DNA from 2 places in the Streptomyces sp. NPDC002580 genome. Region 1 is predicted to be linked to the other one. Evidence: predicted binding sites of a transcription regulator. Region 1 holds the regulator's gene; the other holds the start of a gene.
What was found. Region 1 encodes HspR, which represses chaperone genes until heat shock. Its sites were predicted from a motif close to TTGAGNNNNNNNNNCTCAA; they were not measured.
Positions count from the first base shown of each region.

Region 1 (10,112 bases):
GCGCTCAAGGGCGAGGACGCCGCCGAGATCCGCACCGCCACCGAGAAGGTCGCCGCGGTCTCGCAGAAGCTCGGCCAGGCCATGTACGCCGACGCCCAGGCCGCCCAGGCCGGTGGCGGCGACGCCCCCGGCGCCGAGGCCCCGAAGGGCGACGACGACGTCGTCGACGCGGAGATCGTCGACGAGGACCGCCGGGACGGTGCCGCGTGACGGAGGAGACCCCGGGCTTCGAAGAGCAGCCCGACGTCCCTTCCGGCGCCACCTCTGACGACGCCGAGCCGCAGTCCGCCACCCCCTCTGCGGAGGGGGCGGCGGCCCCGGACGGGGACGCAGCAGCACAGTTGGTCGGCCTGACGGCCCAGCTGGACCAGGCGCGCATGGCACTCGCCGAGCGCACCGCGGACCTCCAGCGGCTCCAGGCCGAGTTCCAGAACTACCGCCGCCGGGTCGAGCGCGACCGGATCGCGGTCAGGGAGGTCGCCGTCGCGAGCCTCCTGACCGAGCTCCTGCCCGTGCTCGACGACATCGGCCGCGCGCGTGACCACGGCGAGCTCGTCGGCGGATTCAAGTCCGTCGCCGAGTCGCTCGAGACCGTCGCGGCGAAGATGGGGCTCCAGCAGTTCGGCAAGGAGGGCGAGCCCTTCGACCCGACGATCCACGAGGCCCTGATGCACTCGTACGCGCCGGACGTCACCGAGACGACGTGCGTGGCGATTCTGCAGCCGGGGTATCGCTTCGGCGAGCGCACCATCCGCCCCGCGCGGGTGGCCGTCGCCGAGCCGCAGCCCGGGGCGCCGCCGGTCAAGGCCGAGGAATCGGCCGAGACGGCCGATGACAAGGAGAGCGGTGGCCCGGACGAGGGCTGAGCTTGAACGGACGAGGGAGGAGGGACGTCGGGGATGAGCACCAAGGACTTCATCGAGAAGGACTTCTACAAGGTCCTCGGCGTCCCGAAGGACGCCACCGAGGCCGAGATCAAGAAGGCGTACCGGAAGCTCGCCCGCGAGTTCCACCCGGACGCCAACAAGGGCAACGTCAAGGCCGAGGAGCGCTTCAAGGAGATCTCCGAGGCGAACGACGTGCTCGGCGACTCCAAGAAGCGCAAGGAGTACGACGAGGCACGCGCCCTCTTCGGCAACGGTGGCTTCCGGCCCGGTCCCGGCGCGGGCGGCGGCAACTTCAACTTCGACCTGGGTGACCTCTTCGGAGGCGGCCCCCAGGGACAGGGAGCGGGAGGAGCCGGCGGCTTCGGCGGCGGCATAGGCGACGTCTTCGGGGGCCTGTTCAACCGCAGCGGCGGGCCCGCGGGCCCGCGGACGCAGCCCCGGCGCGGCCAGGACATCGACACCGAGGTCACGCTGTCCTTCACGGAGGCGGTGGACGGCGCGACCGTTCCGCTGCGCATGACCTCCCAGGCGCCCTGCAAGGCCTGCACGGGCACCGGCGACAAGAACGGCACACCGCGCGTGTGCCCGACCTGCGTCGGCACCGGACAGGTGGCCCGGGGCTCCGGCGGCGGGTTCTCGCTGACGGACCCCTGCCCGGACTGCAAGGGCCGCGGCCTGATCGCCGAGCACCCCTGCATGGAGTGCAAGGGCAGCGGCCGGGCCAAGTCGTCCCGCACCATGCAGGTCCGCATTCCGGCGGGCGTCAGCGACAACCAGCGGATCCGGCTGCGGGGCAAGGGCGCGCCGGGTGAGCGGGGCGGTCCGGCCGGCGACCTGTACGTCACGGTCCACGTGGACGCCCACCCGGTCTTCGGCCGCAAGGACGACAACCTCACCGTCACCGTGCCCGTCACCTTCGTGGAGGCGGCGCTGGGCGGCGAGGTGAAGGTGCCGACGCTGGGCGGGCCCTCGGTGACGCTGAAGCTGCCGCCGGGCACTCCCAACGGACGCACCATGCGCGCCCGGGGCAGGGGCGCGGTCCGCAAGGACGGCACGCGGGGCGACCTGCTCGTCACCGTCGAGGTGGCGGTGCCCGAGGACCTGTCCGACAAGGCTCGTGACGCGCTGGAGGCGTATCGCGAGGCGACCGCGGGTGAGGATCCGCGGGCGGAGCTGTTCCAGGCCGCGAAGGGAGCATGACGGAGCCATGGACACGTCCGGTCGTCGGCGCAACCCGTACGAACTGACCGAGGAGACACCGGTCTACGTCATCTCGGTGGCGGCCCAGCTCTCCGGGTTGCACCCGCAGACCCTGCGTCAGTACGACCGGCTCGGCCTGGTCTCCCCCGACCGCACGGCCGGCCGGGGCCGTCGCTACTCGGCCCGTGACATCGAGCTGCTGCGCACCGTCCAGCAGCTGTCGCAGGACGAGGGCATCAACCTCGCCGGCATCAAGCGCATCATCGAGCTGGAGAACCAGGTGGCCGCGCTCCAGTCCCGTGTCGCGGAGATGGAGTCGGCCCTCGACGGGGCCGCCGCCGCCATGCGGCAGCGCGAGGCCGCCGTGCACGCCTCCTACCGACGCGACCTGGTCCCGTACCAGGAGGTCCAGCAGACCAGCGCGCTGGTGGTGTGGCGTCCCAAGCGCCAGCCCGAGTAGTACGGCCCGAGCAGTACGTGAACGGCCCGAAGGGGCCCGGCGGTTCGTCCGAACCGCCGGGCCCCTTCGGCATGCCCGGGGCGGAGCCGGGCCGGGCCCGGATGCTCTGGGGCCGTGCGCGGGGCGCGGCCTCGCACCCTCCTCCCCGCTTCCCCTTCTTCCTTCCTTCGTCTCGTGGCGCGCGCGTTCCACGCCGCCGTGGCCGGATTCCACCGCCGCGTCCGCCGTCGCGCGAGGGGGTCGCGGCCGTCCCGGTCGGGACGCGTTCCTGCACCGCGCGGAGCCGAGCGCCGAGGCGGGCCGTCCGCCTGCGCCCGGGGTGCCGCGGGCCGGGTTCCGTGGAGCGCGGTGACGTCCCTGTCCGCCCGCCGCGCCGCCCGCGCCGCACACCGTCCGCCCTGTCGTCGACCCGGACCTCGTCGGAGCAGGTCGCGACGGTCGCGGGGAGGGCGGTGCCCGTGTCCGAGCCGGCCTTCGTCGTGAGCGGTCCTGCCCGGGCCGTGCCGTCTTCTGGGCGCCGTAAGACCGGTTGTCCCCGGGGAGTGGCGCCTTGTTCGGCTACCGGGCGAGTTCGGTCGCGCGGGTGTCGGAGCCGGACATCACCGAAAGCCCCGTAGACGAAGTGGCTTGATCCTGTCGGTGACGGGGGAGACGGATGCTTCATACCCGAAGGCGGCGTTTGTCTATTCTGTCCGGTTGGTGAATTCGATGTGCGGAATGTGCTTTATGGAGAGAATGGCGGAAAGGGGTGTTTCAGGTCGAGTGGTCGAGGTGTTCTCACGGAGTCGGCGAGGAGCGGTTCGCGTTCGTTTCCCGACGCCATCCGATGCCGTCCGGCGGGTCCGCATTCCGTCGGGGCTCTCGTTCCGGTTCCCGCCGGCCCCGGGGCGTCTTCCCCGGTACGCCCGCAAACAGGGTGTTCGCGCGAGGCTGCCGCTTATGGGGGGGTGATGTGCGGTTCGTCACTGTGGCGTCGGCCGCGCGGGCCGTCGAGAGGGGGTCGTCCACGGCGGTGGACGCGGGGCGCGGGACAGCTCCGCATCGCGTCGACGGCTCTGTTCCCGCGCTCCTCCGGGCCGCCCGATGGTCAACGATCGGTAAAATGCCGCTGACGATCATGAGCCGTGAGCACGGGAGTTGGCTGTACGGGTGGAAGACGGAAGATGAAGCTGAGGGGATTTCTCGACGGTTGGGCGTAGTCTCTTCCCGTCGTGTTCACTTGTGGAACACGAAACGCCGTTGCCATCTCGTTAAGTGGTTACTCCTTGACGCTGAGGTGATCGCCGCGTTGGCTTTCAGCCACCTGGGTCGCAATGCTGCAACCTCGCCCGGAAGGCACCTGATGTGAACACTCGTAACACTGGTCTCCGCCGTACCGTCATATCTCTGGCGGCCTCCGCTTCGGCCCTCTCCCTCGCCGGCTGCGGCATGGGGTTCGGAGAGAGCGACGCCACGGCAAGCGCCACCAAGGGCAACGACATCACGGTCGGCCTGCTGCTTCCTGAGAAGGAAAACACCCGTTACGAGAAGTTTGACTACAAGATCATCAAGGACACGGTGACGAAGCTCACCGAGAAGAAGGGCGAGGTCGCCTACTACAACGCCGAGCAGGACGCGGCGAAGCAGCTGCGGCAGATGCAGCAGCTGGTGGACGACAAGGTCGACGTGATCCTGGTGGACGCGGTGGACTCGGTGACGATCGCGAAGGGCGTGCGCGCGGCCAAGGACGCCGGCATCCCCGTCATCGCGTACGACCGCCTGGCCCAGGGCCCGATCGACGCGTACATCTCCTTCGACAACGAGCTGGTCGGCGAGGTCCAGGGCAAGGCCCTGGTCGGCGCGCTGGGCGCCGGCGCGGCCTCGAAGAAGATCATCATGATGAACGGCTCGCTGACCGACCCGAACGCGAAGCAGTTCAAGGCCGGTGCCCTGACCGAGCTCGAGGACAAGGTGGTCCTCGCCAAGAGGTGGGACACCAAGGACTGGAACCCGGTCAACGCCAAGGCCAACATGGAGAAGTCCATCCAGGAGGTCGGCCTCAGCAACATCGCCGGTGTCTACGCCGCGAACGACGGCATCGCGGGCGCCGTCATCGACGTCTTCAAGGCCGCCGGTGTCAGCAAGGTTCCGCCGGTGACCGGCCAGGACGCCGAGCTGATCGCCGTCCAGCGGATCATCAAGGGCGACCAGTACATGAGCGTGTACAAGTCGTACCCGCAGGAGGCCAGCGCCGCCGCCGAGATGGCGGTCGCGAGGGTCCAGGGCCGTTCGATCGAGTTCGACGCCCTGACCCGCGACAAGGTCGACAGTCCCACGGACAAGAACATCCCGGCGCAGCTCGTGCCCGTGGTGGACCTCACCGCGGAGAACATCGAGGACACGGTGATCCAGGACAGCATCTACACCGTCCAGCAGATCTGCACGGCGCCGTACAAGTCGGCCTGCAACGCCATCGGTCTCAAGTAGGCCCACTCGGGCCGGGTGCCCGCCGAACCGCCCGAGGCGGGGCGGTGGGCACGGCCGGCACCACGGGTTCCGGTCCTGGGCGGGGTGCGCGCGTCAGCGTGTACGTCGCCCGGGGTCCGCTCCGGCACCCGCCGACCGGCCCGCGGGCACGGGGTCCTCGCCGTTGTGACGGGCGGCGGGGAAAGCCCTTCCGAGGCGCCGGGTGACGGTTCCGCCCGCGCGGCCCGCCCGCCTCCTCGACCCGGCCCGCACCTGACCTCCACGGCCCGGCCCGCGCCCGGCCTCGACGGTCCGTGCGACCCGCGCCTGGCTTCCAGGTCCCGTGCGGCCCGAACCCGGCTCGACGGCCCGTGCGGCCCGTACTCGGTCCCGAAGGCCCGTACGCCGCGCACCGCCCTCTACGCCGCTCGTCCTCGCTGCCGGCGCCCACCGAGGCCTCCACGGCGTTCACCCGTCCTTCCTGGCGCCTGCCGCCCTCCACGGCGCTCCCGTACGTCCCGGCGCTTACCGGCCCCTCCCCGGCGGTCCGATGTGCGGCCCGGGCTCCTCGGGGCGTCTCTGCTGCTCACTGCGCGACCGGGCGCGGGACGGACTCCGCGACCCGCCTCCGCGATCCCCCGGATCCCCTGCCGCTCGCACCCCGCCCGCGCGACGCGGGTGCCGCGTTCCCGGGATGTGTGAGAGGTGTGTGAGGGACCCCCTTCAGCTTGTTGCGGCGGGCTCGGCGGAGGTCGGTATTTATGGTGACGCGGCGGGGCGAACGGACGCCCGGCGGCGGTGCAGCGTGTTGCGATGCCGGACGCGTCCGCGCATAGTTGCGCTGCGGAGGACGCCCTGACGCGGGGCTCACGCCAGGGGTTGGAGCTGGAGCCAGGGGTGGGAGATGGCCGGGCACGGGACGGACGGGCATCCGCACGGCGCTGACCGACTGTGCGAGGCCGGCGACCGGGTGTACTCCCGGGCCGTGCGGCGCGGCCGGGTGCCCCGCGCGGACGCCGAGGCGGTTCCCTGCCTGGTGGACCTGGCGCTGCTGCACCCCGATCCCGACGACATGGGCTGGCTGGTGCCGACCTCGCCCCAGGAGGTCATGACGCGACTTCTGCGGGGTGTGTACGAGGAAGTCAGCGCGAGCCAGGCGCGGGTGGGCGACGCGGTGTCGGCCTTCGAGTGGTACGCGGAACTCGGCGGACGGGTGCGGGCGCCGGCCGAGGGAGTGGCGATCCGGGTTCTCGACGGGCTGCCGCGGATCCACGCCGCCATGGACAAGGCGACCTCGGAGTGCACCAGCGAGGTGCTGACGGTGCAGCCGGGCGGCATCCGGCGCGAGGACGAACTCGTGGAGGGCCTGCACCGGGCCCTGGAGATGCGCCGTCGCGGGGTGCGCATGCGCGATCTGTACACGCATGTCGCCCGGCACGGCCAAGGCCTGCTGAACTACATGGAGTTGATGGGCGAGGCGGCCGAGGCCCGCACGCTCGACGAGGTCGTCGAACGGCTCATCCTCTTCGACCGCAAGGTCGCCTTCATCCCCGCGAACCCGGACCGGACGATCGCGCTGGAGCTGCGGCACCCGGCGCTGGTGGACTACCTGGTGACGGTCTTCGAGCGGCTGTGGCGGCTGGCCATCCCGCTGACCTCTCCGCTCCCCTCGACGGGCATCGAGGGCATCACCCACCGGGAGCGGTCCATCGCGGCGCTGCTGGCCGAGGGCCATCAGGACGCGGTCGTCGCGGAACGGCTGGGGATCAGCGTGCGGACGTGCCGGGCGCACATCGCCCGGCTGTCGGAGACGCTGGGCGCCGCGAGCCGGACGCAGTTGGGCGTACGGATCGCTCAGGCGGGGCTGGACGGGCCGCAGCGCTCTCCGGGGCTCGAGACCCTCGGTGTCGTCCCCGAGGCCGTTCCCGGCGCCCCTGGCGTGCCCGACAGGGGTTCCCCGACCGGTCGTTGAGGCGGCGGGACCGGGCGGCCCCTGCCCTCGCCGCGAGGGGGAGCCGGCGGCCGGGCCCCGGGAGGGCCGTCGGCCGGGGTTCCGGCTGGGCTTCCGGGGGAGCGGGGCCCGGAGTGGCGACGAGGGGCCGGGTCACTCTCCCGCCTCGGGTTGGTTCAGGAGTCCCGACTGGGCTATCAGGAAGCCGAGTTGGGCGCGGCTCCCACTGCCGAGGGTGGAGGCCAGTTTGGCGATGTGGGCACGGCAGGTGCGGACGTTCATGCCCAGGCGGCGGGCTATGGCCTCGTCGACGTACCCCTCGATGAGCAGCTTGGCTATGGAACGCTGCACGCCGGTGATGCCGTTCGGGCCGACGTCGTTCGGGACGTCCTCGGTGAGCGGGACCGCGCGCTGCCAGAGTTGCTCGAAGACCTTGCTCAGGTACAACACCAGTCCGGGGTGGCGGAGTTCGAGGGCTACCCGCCGGTCGTCGCTGGCCGGGATGAAGGCGACGGTCCGGTCGACGACGATCAGCCGCTCGATGAGCTCCTCCAGGGTGCGGACCTGGATCCTGCCCCCCGATATGCGCTCCACGTAGGCCAGTGTTCCCTGGCTGTGCCTGGCGGTGTGCTGGTACAGCGTGCGGATGCGCACCCCGCGGTCGGTGAGCGGCCGGTCGCGTTCCAGCGCCTGCATCAGGGCGTCGGCGGGGCGGCCGCCGCCCGGCTGGATCGTCAGCATCTCCGTGTGACACTCGGCGGTGGCCGAATTGAGCGCCGCGTTGATCCGGTCGAATCCCTCCAGCACGGTGATCGCGTGGATGCTCGCCTCGCCCTGCGTGCTGATCGCGATGAACGGGTCGAAGGAGTCGGTCAGTTCGATCGCCAGCCGGCGGCGCTCCTGGATCTCCCGTTCCAGGGGTTGCAGGCGTTGCGCGAGGGCGACGGACGGCGGAACCGGCCGCAGCCACTTCTCGTCGTCGGGATCGGGATGGAGCAGCGCGAACTCCAAGAGGCAAGGGGCTGTCTCCACCTCGACCCGGGTGATGCGGCCGGAGTGCAGTGCACTGGCGTAAAGGCGTGCTCCTTCGTCACACAACGTGGTGACAGCGTGGGGATGTGTCGGTTGTGAGTTGTTTGTGGTCAAATCTCCACCCCCCAGGGTCCTGAACGTGCAGGAACATGATGCATCGCTGCTGTGGCATTGACGTGCCTGAATGAGCCATCGTCTTGTGACGACGGGGGAGAAGATTCCATCAAGTGAGGACGAAGCCGACTATGCGAGCGAGATTGCTTGGTTCAGTGCTTGCCGCAGTCTTCTCTGTCGCTGTGGCGGCCGGCGCTTTCGGGGGCCCGGGTCTTGATGCCGGGGGCACCCTGAAGCGGACGGCCCTGGACAGCGGTTGGACCAGCGTGAAGGCGTCCCCACCGGACAGCGGCTGGACCGATGTCGAGGCGGACAGCGGCTGGAACGCGGTGCAGGCGGCGCCGGCCCCGTTGGACAGCGGCTGGACGATCATCTCCGCGAGCGCAGAAGCATGACCATCCCTCCCGACGACCGTTCCTTCCGCCGAGAAATGGCCACCGCCTACCGATCCGGCTGGCACTTCATCGACCTGGCCACCGCCATCCCCTACAGCGGTGACTCGCTGATGGTGACCGTGTTCGGCGAGCCCGTCGTCGTCACCCGCGACGACGACGAGGACGTGCGGGCCTACCGGTGTCTGCGACGGCCTCGGGGGGCGCCGCAGCCGGTGCGGTGTGCCATCAGGTACGGAATGATCTTCGTGAATCTCGACCAGCGTGACCACCGGCAGACCGGACCGGACGTGCCGGACATCCAGACCATCGCAGCCACCCCCCGCAGTGCCTGACGCGATTCCCCCGTCGTAGTAGATCGCGCAGGTACTTCCCCCCGCAGCGGCGTCACCGTGACCTGAACACGGTGACGCCGCTGCAGTTCTCCGGGAAATATCAGGGTTCCGGCCGGTGACGCCCGAGGCCGCGGGCGGCCGCCCGGCGCCGGTCCGCCGTAACGGGCCCGTCCCGCGGGCCGCCCCGCGGCCGCCCACCCCTCCGGCCCGTGCCGTCCGGGGGCCCGCCGGTCCCGTGCGGGACCTCGTTCGTGGCCTCATCCGCGTCCCATCGCCGACGTGAGTTCGATCTCGATCACCACGCGGGACGGATTCGGCGCCGGCACGCGCTCGTAGCGCTCGGCGTAGCGCCGCACCGCCTCCGCGACCCGTGCCGGGTCCGCGGACACCCGGGCCCGCCCCTCCAGGGTCGCCCAGCGTCCGCCGTCCACCTGGCAGACCGCCACGCGCGCCCCGTCCGGGCCCGCGGCGAGCACGTGGCCCACCTTCGCGCTCGACTTGTTGGTGATGACCCGAGCGAGACCGGCCTCGGGGTCGTATGTGACACCGACGGGCACCACGTGCGGGCTGCCGTCGGGTCGCAACGTCGTCAGCGTGCACAGGTGGCGTTCACGCCAGAAGCTCAGGTAGGCGGCGTCAGGCTGCCGCGGGTCCACCGGATAGGAAGCCATGGGGCCCGAATCTACGCCTCATGGGTGCCGGATTCTCCCCCGCTCCCACCTTGAGTGGAATAGACTCAACTTTATGGACGTTGGCCGGGTCAGGGAACGGCCAGGGACACCAGAGGAGGACGCGAACGTGGACGCCGAGCTGACCAACAGGAGTCGGGACGCGATCAACGCGGCCAGCAACAGTGCCGTGAAGCAGGGGAATCCGGACCTCACCCCCGCCCACCTGCTGCTCGCTCTGCTGGAGGGGCAGGACAACGAGAACCTCATCGACCTGCTGGCGGCCGTGGACGCCGATCAGGCCGCCGTGCGCTCCGGCGCCGAGCGCGTACTCGCCGGCCTGCCCAGTGTGACCGGCTCCACCGTCGCGCCCCCGCAGCCGAACCGCGAGACGCTCGCGGTCATCGCCGACGCCGCCGAGCGCGCCAAGGAGCTGGGCGACGAGTTCATCTCCACCGAGCACCTGCTCATCGGCATCGCCGCGAAGGGCGGGACGGCCGCCGACGTACTCTCCCAGCAGGGCGCCAGTGCGAAGAAGCTGCTGGACGCGTTCCAGAAGACACGGGGAGGGCGCCGGGTGACGACCGCGGATCCCGAGGGCCAGTACAAGGCGCTCGAAAAGTTCGGC
Region 1 is NZ_JBIAQZ010000003.1:435,243-445,354, forward strand. It holds gene dnaK (molecular chaperone DnaK) at 1-210, shown strand, start outside; gene grpE (nucleotide exchange factor GrpE) at 207-866, shown strand; gene dnaJ (molecular chaperone DnaJ) at 900-2,087, shown strand; gene ACFYW7_RS12935 (heat shock protein transcriptional repressor HspR) at 2,095-2,547, shown strand; gene ACFYW7_RS12940 (sugar ABC transporter substrate-binding protein) at 3,892-5,013, shown strand; gene ACFYW7_RS12945 (LuxR C-terminal-related transcriptional regulator) at 5,897-6,964, shown strand; gene ACFYW7_RS12950 (helix-turn-helix transcriptional regulator) at 7,097-8,089, opposite strand; gene ACFYW7_RS12955 (hypothetical protein) at 8,272-8,484, shown strand; gene ACFYW7_RS12960 (hypothetical protein) at 8,481-8,816, shown strand; gene ACFYW7_RS12965 (pyridoxamine 5'-phosphate oxidase family protein) at 9,074-9,487, opposite strand; gene clpB (ATP-dependent chaperone ClpB) at 9,615-10,112, shown strand, end outside.

Region 2 (10,112 bases), on a different contig from region 1:
TCGCCCAGCTCGTCCCGCCGGTCGTCACGCACCCGGCGGGTGTAGTCGCCGTGCGATATGGAGCGGGCCACCGCGTTCATCTCGTCCAGCGGCGCGGTGAGCGAATGCGCGACGAACTGCGTGATCAGCAGTGTGGCGATCATCGAGAAGACCGTGATGAAGCGGATCTCCGTCTTGGTGTGCACGGCGATCATCGACAGGCCCGTGGTGATGAGCACGGAGACGACGACCAGCGTGCCCAGCTTCGTCTTGATCGAGAAGGGCCGCACGCCGGCCCAGGGGCCCGCGCTCCGGCGCTGCCGGACCGCTCGCTGGCCGAACCCGCGCTGTCCTGGTCCGCTCATCACATCAGCCCCTCACGCTGGTCCCGGTCACGCGGGTCCCGAACGTTCCGACGGAGGCCCGGCTCAGGGAGTCGGGGTCTCCAGTGCGTAGCCCACGCCGTGGACCGTACGGATCCGGTCGGCACCGATCTTGCGACGCAGCGCCTTGATGTGACTGTCGACGGTCCGGGTGCCGGAGGCGTCCGCCCAGTCCCACACCTCGGCGAGCAACTGCTCGCGCGACAGTACGGCACGCGGGGTGTTCGCGAGGCAGACGAGGAGATCGAACTCGGTGGGCGTGAGGTGGACGTCCTCGCTGCGCACCCGGACCCGGCGCTGCGCGTGGTCGATCTCCAGCTCGCCGAGGCGCAGGATGCCGCTGCGCGGGGTGGAGGCCGCGACCACCGCGCGCTCGACCCTGCGGAGCAGGACGTGCACGCGAGCCGCCAGTTCCCGCATGGAGAACGGCTTGGTCATGTAGTCGTCGGCGCCGACCCCGAGCCCGACCAGCATGTCGGTCTCGTCGTCGCGCGCCGTGAGCATCAGGACCGGCACCGGGCGGGCGGCCTGCACACGACGGCAGACCTCCAGACCGTCGAAGCCGGGCAGCATGATGTCGAGGATCAGCAGATCGGGCTGCCAGGCCTCGGCGGTGTCGACGGCGGCCGGACCGTCGCCCGCGGTTTGCACGAGGAATCCCTCGGCTCTCAGGCGGGCCGCAATGGCGTCGACGATCGTCGGGTCGTCCTCGACGACCAGGACCCGGCGCTGAGCGCCCGGGGTCGCCGCAGTGCCGTTCTGGGAGGTGTGTGTCTGCTCCATCGCCCGCCCCTGAAGTGTGCTTTCCGGAATCCGTGGGGTGATCCCATGACTGCGCTTGACGCTTGAATGATCCGCGTCAGGCAAGCAGGGTACGGGCAGGCACCGCGCCTCGGCTATCCAGGCCTTACCGCGAGATGCACCACGTCGGGAACGCCCCGGGCAACGGGGATCACTTCGGTGCGGACCCGTTGAAATCCGGCATTCCGCAGCGATCCTTCAAATTCCGGAGAGGGCTGGGCCGACCACACGGCGAGTACGCCGCCAGGCCTCAACGCCCGTGCGCAGCTTGCCAGTCCGGACTTTCCGTACAACCCCGCGTTGCCCTCGGTGACCGTCCAGTCGGGTCCGTTGTCGATGTCGAGGCAGAGCGCGTCGAACGTGGCGGAGATCTCATTGACGTAATCGAGGAGATCGGTCTCGATGATCTCGGTGCGCGGGTCCGCGAGCGCCTCGGCCGAGATTCCGGACAGCGGTCCGTCCCGGTGCCAGTCGATGATCGCCCGTTCGCGCTCGACAACACTGATGCGCCCCCAGCGGTCGTCCGCCGCGGCGTGCGCGAGCGAGAACCCGACGCCGAGCCCGCCGATCAGCACGCTCGGTTCCGGGCGGCCGTCCAGGGCGTCGAACGCGGCGTCCACGAGCAGGCGCTCGGAACGGCCGTCGGACGTGTCCATCAGGAAGCACCCGTTGGAGATGATCTGCAGCAGTGCGCCGTGGCTCCGCAGCACGACCTCGCCGTACGGGCCTTGACGTCGGTCGATCACCACGGGCGTGTCGTACGAGGTGGTCATGGCCGCCATCCTGGCATTTTCACCGGGACGGGTGGCCGGATTTTTCGAGGACGCCCCGCCTCGCGTCCGACCGCCTTCGTCCGCAGCCGTGGGGTTCTGTCCGCAGCTCTCCGCGGTCGTCCGCCGTCGTGCCGTGCCGCCGACCGCCGATGGGGTCCGGGTCTCCTGGTGGTGCGGGCGCGATCCGACCTCTCCGGCGATCGCGGGGGTGACCGTGCGTCGCACGGGTTGACGCGGTGGGCGGCCGGAGGTCCTCGCCCTGCGGTCCGACGGATTCCGTGTCCGGCGGCTTCTGCGGATCCCTAGGAGTACGTCCCGCGCTTTCGGGTAGGCGATCGTTCTCGCCGTCCCCTTCTATGGCGCCGACCACGCGCACCCGTCGCTCGTCCACGCCCCGCACGAGGCGTCCGGTACGGACGTCGCGCGCCGACCTGCGCTCTTGCCGGTCGCGAGCGCCCTGCGGATCGTCGGCGGGGTCGCCTCACCGTGCGCGGCCGGTGTCCTGCCGGCGCCGGCGGCGCTGATGCGTCGGACCGGCACCGCGCGGGCGGCCGGTGTCCTCCTGTTCGGGCACGTGCCGGCCGGCTCAGGAGCGCCTCCCCTTGTTCAGGAGCGCCCGTCCCTCTTTCTGAAGAGGACGAGGAGGTTGAGCCGGTCGGGGGACGGCGCCGTCCGCGAGCCGGCCGCACCGGGCGCGCCCGGACCGGTCGGCCCCACGGTGATTCCGTCCGGGCAGGGGTCGGACGACCGGTGTTCGGCGGTCCTCGAGGGCCGGCGGGCGGGACGGGGTCCAGGTCCTGTCGTCACCTTCCCGTCGTCGCCCGGAGGCGGGCGGGAATGGGACGACAAGGCCTAGCGGGCCATCGATCCGTTCTGGGCGTCGGAAGCGGAGTGCCATGCCTGCACGCCCGCCCGGGACGCCTCCTTGGCCTGTTGCCACTTCATGGCCGCCTGCTGGGCCGGCGGCACGTCCATGGCGCGGATCATGCGCTGGCCGGCGGTGAACACGGCGACGGCCATGACGGCCATGCCGGTGCAGGCCACCACGGCACCGGCCGCGGTGAGCACGGCACCGGCCGTGACGAGCCGGCGGTCGATGTCGAACGACGTGTGCTGGGTGTGGTGATGGTTCATGACTCCACTTTCCAAGGCGCGCGGCCACCCCGCATCCCGATCATCGGCCGGGAGCGGCCGTCCCCGTCCGTGCCGCCTCGCGCCGCCCGGGGCACGGGCGGAGGGCGACGGCGGACGGGCGATGGGCGACGGCGCGTCTGCCGGGACCGGCTCCCGCACCGGCCACCCTCCGCGGACCACCGGCGACGGCAGCCCGCAGGACCGGCAACCGATCGGGACCACGGCCCATGACCAGCGGTGATCCGTCCTGGGCGGCACGGATCGGAAGTGATCGCTCACAGCGAACAGCGCCTGGGGAACATTGCGGGGCTCCCAAGCATTGAGTCGGCATAGCTCAACTTGACTGCCGTAGGGGAGATCATGGCTTCGACGTCCGCATCACTCACCTTGCCCGTGCTGCCGCTCGACGACGAGGTCGTGCTGCCCGGAATGGTGGTCCCGCTGGATCTGAACGACACCGATGTGCGTGCCGCGGTGGAGGCGGCCCAGGCCGCCGCCCGTTCAACGCCCGGCAAGCCTCAGGTACTCCTGGTGCCGCGCATCGACGGGACCTACGCGAGCACCGGAGTGCTCGGCACCGTCGAGCAGGTCGGCCGGCTGGCCGACGGCGACCCGGGCGCGCTGATCCGCGGGCGTGGCCGGGTGAGGGTGGGCGCGGGGACGACGGGTCCCGGCGCCGCGCTCTGGGTCGAGGGCACCCGGATCGACGAGACCGTGCCCGACCCGCTGCCCGGCCGGGTCGCCGACCTCGTGAAGGAGTACAAGGCCCTGGCCACCAGCTGGCTGCGCAAGCGCGCCGCCTGGCAGGTGGTGGACCGGGTGCAGCAGATCGACGACGTCTCCGCCCTCGCCGACAATTCCGGTTACTCACCGTTCCTGTCCGTCGAGCAGAAGGTCGAGCTCCTCGAGACCGCCGACCCGGTGGCCCGGCTGAAGCTCGCCACCGAGCAGCTCCGCGAGCACCTGGCCGAGCAGGACGTCGCCGAGTCCATCGCCAAGGACGTCCAGGAGGGCGTCGACAAGCAGCAGCGCGAGTTCCTGCTGCGGCGCCAGCTGGAAGCCGTACGCAAGGAACTGCGCGATCTCAACGGCGAGGACGGCGAGGAGGAGTCGGACGACTACCGCGCCCGCGTCGAGGCCGCCGACCTTCCGGGACACGTTCGGGAGGCCGCCCTCAAGGAGGTCGAGAAGCTGGAGCGGTCCAGCGACCAGTCGCCCGAGGGCAGCTGGATCCGCACCTGGCTCGACACCGTCCTGGAGCTGCCGTGGAACGAGCGCACCGAGGACGCGTACGACATCCGGGGCGCCCAGGCCGTGCTCGACGCCGAGCACGCCGGCCTGGAGGACGTGAAGGAGCGCATCACCGAGTACCTCGCGGTGCGCAAGCGGCGCTCCGACCGCGGCCTCGGGGTCGTCGGCGGACGGCGCGGCGGTGCCGTCCTCGCGCTCGTCGGCCCGCCCGGTGTCGGCAAGACCTCGCTCGGCGAGTCCGTCGCGCACGCCATGGGCCGCAAGTTCGTCCGGGTCGCCCTCGGCGGCGTGCGGGACGAGGCCGAGATCCGCGGACACCGGCGTACGTACGTCGGCGCCCTGCCCGGCCGGATCGTCCGGGCGGTCAAGGAGGCCGGGTCGATGAACCCGGTGGTCCTGCTCGACGAGATCGACAAGGTCGGCTCCGATTTCCGGGGCGACCCGGCGGCGGCGCTGCTCGAAGTCCTCGACCCGGCGCAGAACCACACCTTCCGCGACCACTACCTGGAGGTCGAACTCGACCTCTCCGACGTCGTGTTCCTCGCCACGGCCAACGTGCTCGAAGCCATTCCGGAGGCCCTGCTCGACCGTATGGAGCTGGTCCGTCTCGACGGCTACACCGAGGACGAGAAGGTCGTCATCGCCCGGGACCACCTGCTGCCGCGCCAACTGGAGCGGGCTGGCCTGGAGAAGGGCGAGGTCGTCCTCGACGAGAGCGCGCTGCGCAGGCTCGCCGGGGAGTACACCCGGGAAGCGGGCGTGCGCAACCTGGAGCGGGGCATCGCCCGGCTGCTGCGCAAGGTCGCCGCCCAGCACGAACTGGGCGACCGGGAGCTGCCGTTCACGGTGACAGAGGCCGACCTGCGCGGACTCATCGGACGTCCGCACCACGTGCCCGAGTCCGCTCAGGACCCGGCCGAGCGCCGTACGGCGGTGCCCGGTGTCGCCACCGGTCTGGCCGTGACCGGCGCGGGCGGCGACGTCCTCTACGTGGAGGCGTCACTGGCCGACCCGGAGACGGGCGCGGCGGGTCTGACCCTCACGGGTCAGCTGGGCGACGTGATGAAGGAGTCGGCTCAGATCGCGCTCTCCTTCCTGCGCTCGCACGGCGCGGAGCTCGAACTGCCGGTCGGCGACCTGAAGGACAGGGGCGCGCACATCCACTTCCCGGCGGGCGCGGTGCCCAAGGACGGCCCGAGCGCGGGCGTCACGATGACGACCGCCCTCGCGTCGCTCCTGTCCGGCCGGCCGGTCCGCACCGACGTGGCCATGACCGGCGAGGTCTCGTTGACGGGCCGGGTCCTGCCCATCGGCGGCGTGAAGCAGAAGCTGCTCGCCGCACACCGGGCGGGTGTCACGACGGTGATCATCCCGAAGCGGAACGAGGCCGATCTGGACGACGTCCCTGCCGAGGTCCTGGAGAAGCTCGACGTCCATGCCGTCACGGACGTCCGCCAGGTCCTGGAGCTGGCGCTGTCGCCGGCGACGAACGGCGCGGCGCCGGAGGTTCCGGTAGCGGCGTGACGCCACTGCCGGAGGGGAAGGCCCGGGTCCCGTGAGGGAGGCCCGGGCCTTCGCCGTGCGCGGGGATCGCGCGTGGACCGTACGGGGACCGTGTGCGGCGTCAGCCGTTGGCCAGCGCCACGACCCGGTCCGGCGCGCCGTTGAACTTGTCGTGGTCCCCGACCGTCGGTCCGGACGACGTGTACTGCCACATCGTGTAGTACCCCCAGCCCGCCGGGAGCGTCCCCGGAGCGGAGGCGTAGCGCGCGATCCACAGCGGGTTGGCGGAGGCGAAACCGGCGTGGTCGCCGGTGCACTGGGTCCACCAGGTGGTGGCCGTGTAGATCACCGCGTCCCGCCCGGTACGGGCCTTGTACTGGGCGAGGAAGCTGCCGATCCAGCTGACCATCGCGCTCTGTGTCTTGCCGTAGCAGGCCGCCCCGTACGGGTTCCACTCGATGTCGAGGACACCGGGCAGCGTCCTGCCGTCCCTGGACCAGCCGCCGCCGTGGTCGACGAAGTAGTTGGCCTGGGCGGCACCGGTCGTGGTGTCCGGGGTCCCGAAGTGGTACGAGCCGCGGATCATGCCGACGTTGTAGGAGCCGTTGTACTGCTGGGCGAAGTACGGGTTCGTGTAGTACGTCCCCTCGGTCGCCTTGGTGTAGGCCCACCGCACGCCGCTGTTCCACAGCGTCGCCCAGGCGACGTTGCCCTGGTGGCCGGAGACGTCCACGCCTTCGGTCTGGACGGCGTCACCGCTGGTCGGCGTACCGTCCTCGCCGTCGTGGGCTATGACCCCCATGCCCATGTGGGCGGAGCCGCGGTCGGGGATGTCGGTGGCGGCGGCAGCGGAGGAGGAGGGGAGAGGGGAGAGGAGGGAGAAGGCGGCGAGCAGGGTTCCTACCGCGAGCAGGCGTCGGCGGTGGGCCGTTCCGGATCTGTGCACGGGCATATGCGTGCCTCCGAAGGGCGAGGGAGCTCCGCGGGTGACTCGGTGGAGCTCGACGGAGCTCGGTGGGGGGACAGCGCGGGCACGCGTGCCGAAGGGGGATCAGGCCGTTCCCGACCTGGAGTGGCGTGCGCATGCCAGTAAAAAAGTGTCTGGCAAGGAAGCTACGCACGGCGGGGGCGGCGTGGAAGGGGGGCCGGAGGCTGCCGTTGGTCTACGCCTGCGAAATACTGGCGGAGCTGCGGCAACGGTGAGTTCTGGCAGAAACTTTCAGGATCGGGAAACCGGGTCAGGGGTGCTGACGTGCACGAGGACGCGAACGACGGCGGGCGTCCGGCCGAATCCGGCGTGCCGGGAAGAGGTATGGACCGGCCCGCGGAGCACGGTGGCGTGGAGCGCGAGTTCCTCTCCCTGGAACGCGAGTTGACCGTGTTCCTGCGCCGCGCCCGAGCCAACCAGGGGGAGATGGCCCGCGAGGTCCATCCGGACCTGGAGTCCGCCGCGTACGGGCTCCTCGTCCGCCTGGAGGAGTGCGGCCGGCAGCGGGCCACGGAACTCGCCGCCTACATCGGCGTAGGGAAGGCCACCATGTCCCGGCAGCTGCGGGCCCTGGAGGAGTTGGGCCTGGTGGCGCGCGAACCCGACCCCGCCGACGGCCGCGCCTGGCTCGTCCACCTCACCGAGGAGGGCCGCGGCCGGGTCACGAGCGTCCGCGAGGCCCGTCGTGCCCGTTACGTCAGTCAGCTCGCCCACTGGGACCAGGACGAGGTCGCGGAACTCGCCCGCCTGTTGCACCAGTTGAACCTCGGCATGGAGAAGTAGGCGTCCGTCCGCGCGGCCCCCGGTCCCTCCCGGCCTCTTCCGGTCCCTCACGACTCCGAGGGTGCGACCGGCGCGTCGTCGTGCGTACTGCTCGGATGCGGATTCTGACGCGGGCGTGTTTCCCGCAACTCGACGAGTACGACCGTCGCGTCGTCGTGCGTCTTGCTCCGGCCCAGCCACAGTCGCTCCCGCGCGTCCGCGCGTTCCAGTGCCCGGACGCGCTCGACGAGAGCCGCGGCGCCGTCGTCGCGCACGAGGGCGAACAGCTCGGCCCAGTCGCCCATGCGGAACTTCTCCACCCAGCGGGTGGCACCGTCCGTGAGGGCGGCCAGGGACCGGACGGACGCGCGGGGGATCGTGCCCGTCACCGCCCGGAAGGCCGCGGAGGGGTCCGCCGCCGCCGTGAAGAACCCGCCCTCCTTGTTGCGGACGGTGGCGTCGGCGACGGCGTCCGTGGCGAGCGCGCCGCGCGGGAGGCGGGAGAGGCGGTCGTCCAGCAGGGCGGTCACCTCGCCGGTCGGGGACTCGACCAGCAGGGCCGAGTCGGAGAGGACCAGGTACTCGACCTCGGAAGCGGTCCACCGTGCGAGGACGACGGTCGCCTGGGGCGTACGCGGGTGAGAAAGGTCACAGGTTGCCGCGTGGGCCTCGGCCACCCGCGCGATCGCTCGGGACAGGACCTCTCGCAGGGGTAAATCCTCCTGCGAAACGGACAGTTCGGTCAGTGCTCCGCCGAGCCTCGCGGAGAACCAGGGGACCGGATGAGAACAGCCGTAGTCGCCGCGGGGAGGGGTCACCCCGTCCAGCACCACCAGTGAACCGCCCTGTCCTGAAGCGGGAAGTCCGACGGAAGCGAAGTCCTCATTGGGGCGGCCCGGGTCGCCGGGCTCCGAGACGAGTTCGGTGCGCATCCCGTCAGTCTGCACGAGCCCTTCACAAGGTCCCCGAAACGGCGGCGACGGTCGTTCGATCGGACGGACCAGCAGCTCAGGCGCCAGATTTGCCATGGAATGATCGACTCCGGCGACACGTGGCGGCGCATACTGCCAAAGCGCGTCCCCGACGTCCAACCGGCCCGCCGCACGGGCCCCTCGCGTGGACCCCGGCAACTTGCCCGCCAACTCCCCTCCGATGTTCACTCCTTCGGGTGGCGGGTCAGATGATGCGGTACCACTGCCCACCGGCACTGGGAGGGTCGGGAGCCGTACCGGGCGGACGCCGCGATTGACGGGACGTCACCCGGGCCCCGAATGGGTAAACGAGTCAGGAATGCGAGCACCGGTGCAGAAGACGCGGCCGAGGCGCACAGGCAAGAAGACGGCCTCCAACTCCACAGAGGGTGGCGCCGTCGGCGACGCCACCGACTCCACGGGCCGGGGCAGGACCGCCCACGTACGCAACAGGCTGATCGTGGCGGTGGCGGTCGTGGCCGCCGCCATCGCGGCCGCCGGCGCGCCCACGGTGCTGTCCGCCTCGCAACAATTGAACGACTCCCAGCACCTGGTGACGCTCGCCCAGCGGACCCAGCAGGCGCTGACCCTCGCGCACTCGCTGGCCGACGAGCGCGACGACGTCACCGCGTACGTCGCCGCCGGCCGGCCCAAGGCCGACGCGCCCTCCGAACAGCACAGCGCCCGGGTCGACCGGCAGGTCGACGAGCTGCGGGCGGACGACGACGTCCCCGCCGCGCTGCTCAAGGACCTCGACGCCATCGCGGCCCTCAGGCGCTCCGCGCTCACGGGGAAGAGCACCGCCCTCGAAGCGCACCAGGCGTACAACGACGCCATCACCGACCTCCACGCCCTCGCCGAGGACCTCGCCGACCGGATGCCGCCGCGCGCGGGCTCCGGCGCGCACTCCCTCGCGGAACTGGACAGCGCCGTCCAGCAGTCCGCCGCCGCCCGCGGACTGCTCCTGGCGGCGCTCGGCATCCCCCGCACCCCCGAGACCGTCATCGACCCCGTCACGGGCCTGGCGACGACCACGAACACCTCGTCGCAGGCGGACACCAAGCAGCGTGACGCGCTGAGCGCCGCCGCCCTGCAGGCCCGCGTCCGCTCCGACGCGGCCATCGCCGAGTTCCGCGAGACCGCGCCCGAGAAGGCCGTGGCGTCCTACGACTCCACGGTCACCGGGCCCGACGTCGCCTCCGCGGACAAGTACCTGGCGAGCCTCACCGGCCAGCCGAAGCTCTCCGGATCCGCGCTCGACACCGGCACCAAGAAGCTCGACGCCGCGCTGTCCGCCCGGATCGAGCTGATGCGCGGGGTCGAGGCCTCCCTCAACGACCACCGCACCAAGGACCTCGAAGCGCTGCGGGACGACGACGTCACCGCGCTGGAGATCCGCGTCACCCTCCTGGGCGTCCTGCTGCTCGTCGCGGTGGGCGTCGCGATGGCCATGGCCCGTACCCTCACCCGGCCGCTCGCCGTCCTGCGGATCGGCTCGGCCCGGCTCGCAGCAGACCCGGCCTCCCAGGAACCGGTCAAGTTCACCGGCCGCAACGACGAGTTCGCC
Region 2 is NZ_JBIAQZ010000007.1:362,132-372,243, forward strand. It holds gene ACFYW7_RS23190 (ATP-binding protein) at 1-344, opposite strand, end outside; gene ACFYW7_RS23195 (response regulator transcription factor) at 408-1,145, opposite strand; gene ACFYW7_RS23200 (spermidine synthase) at 1,259-1,936, opposite strand; gene ACFYW7_RS23205 (hypothetical protein) at 2,789-3,070, opposite strand; gene lon (endopeptidase La) at 3,431-5,845, shown strand; gene ACFYW7_RS23215 (lysozyme) at 5,946-6,776, opposite strand; gene ACFYW7_RS23220 (MarR family winged helix-turn-helix transcriptional regulator) at 7,077-7,595, shown strand; gene ACFYW7_RS23225 (protein phosphatase 2C domain-containing protein) at 7,643-8,506, opposite strand; gene ACFYW7_RS23230 (nitrate- and nitrite sensing domain-containing protein) at 8,877-10,112, shown strand, end outside.
Region 2: lon (endopeptidase La) is a predicted target of HspR. The motif match lies at 3,390-3,408, and genes of this name have one in related genera.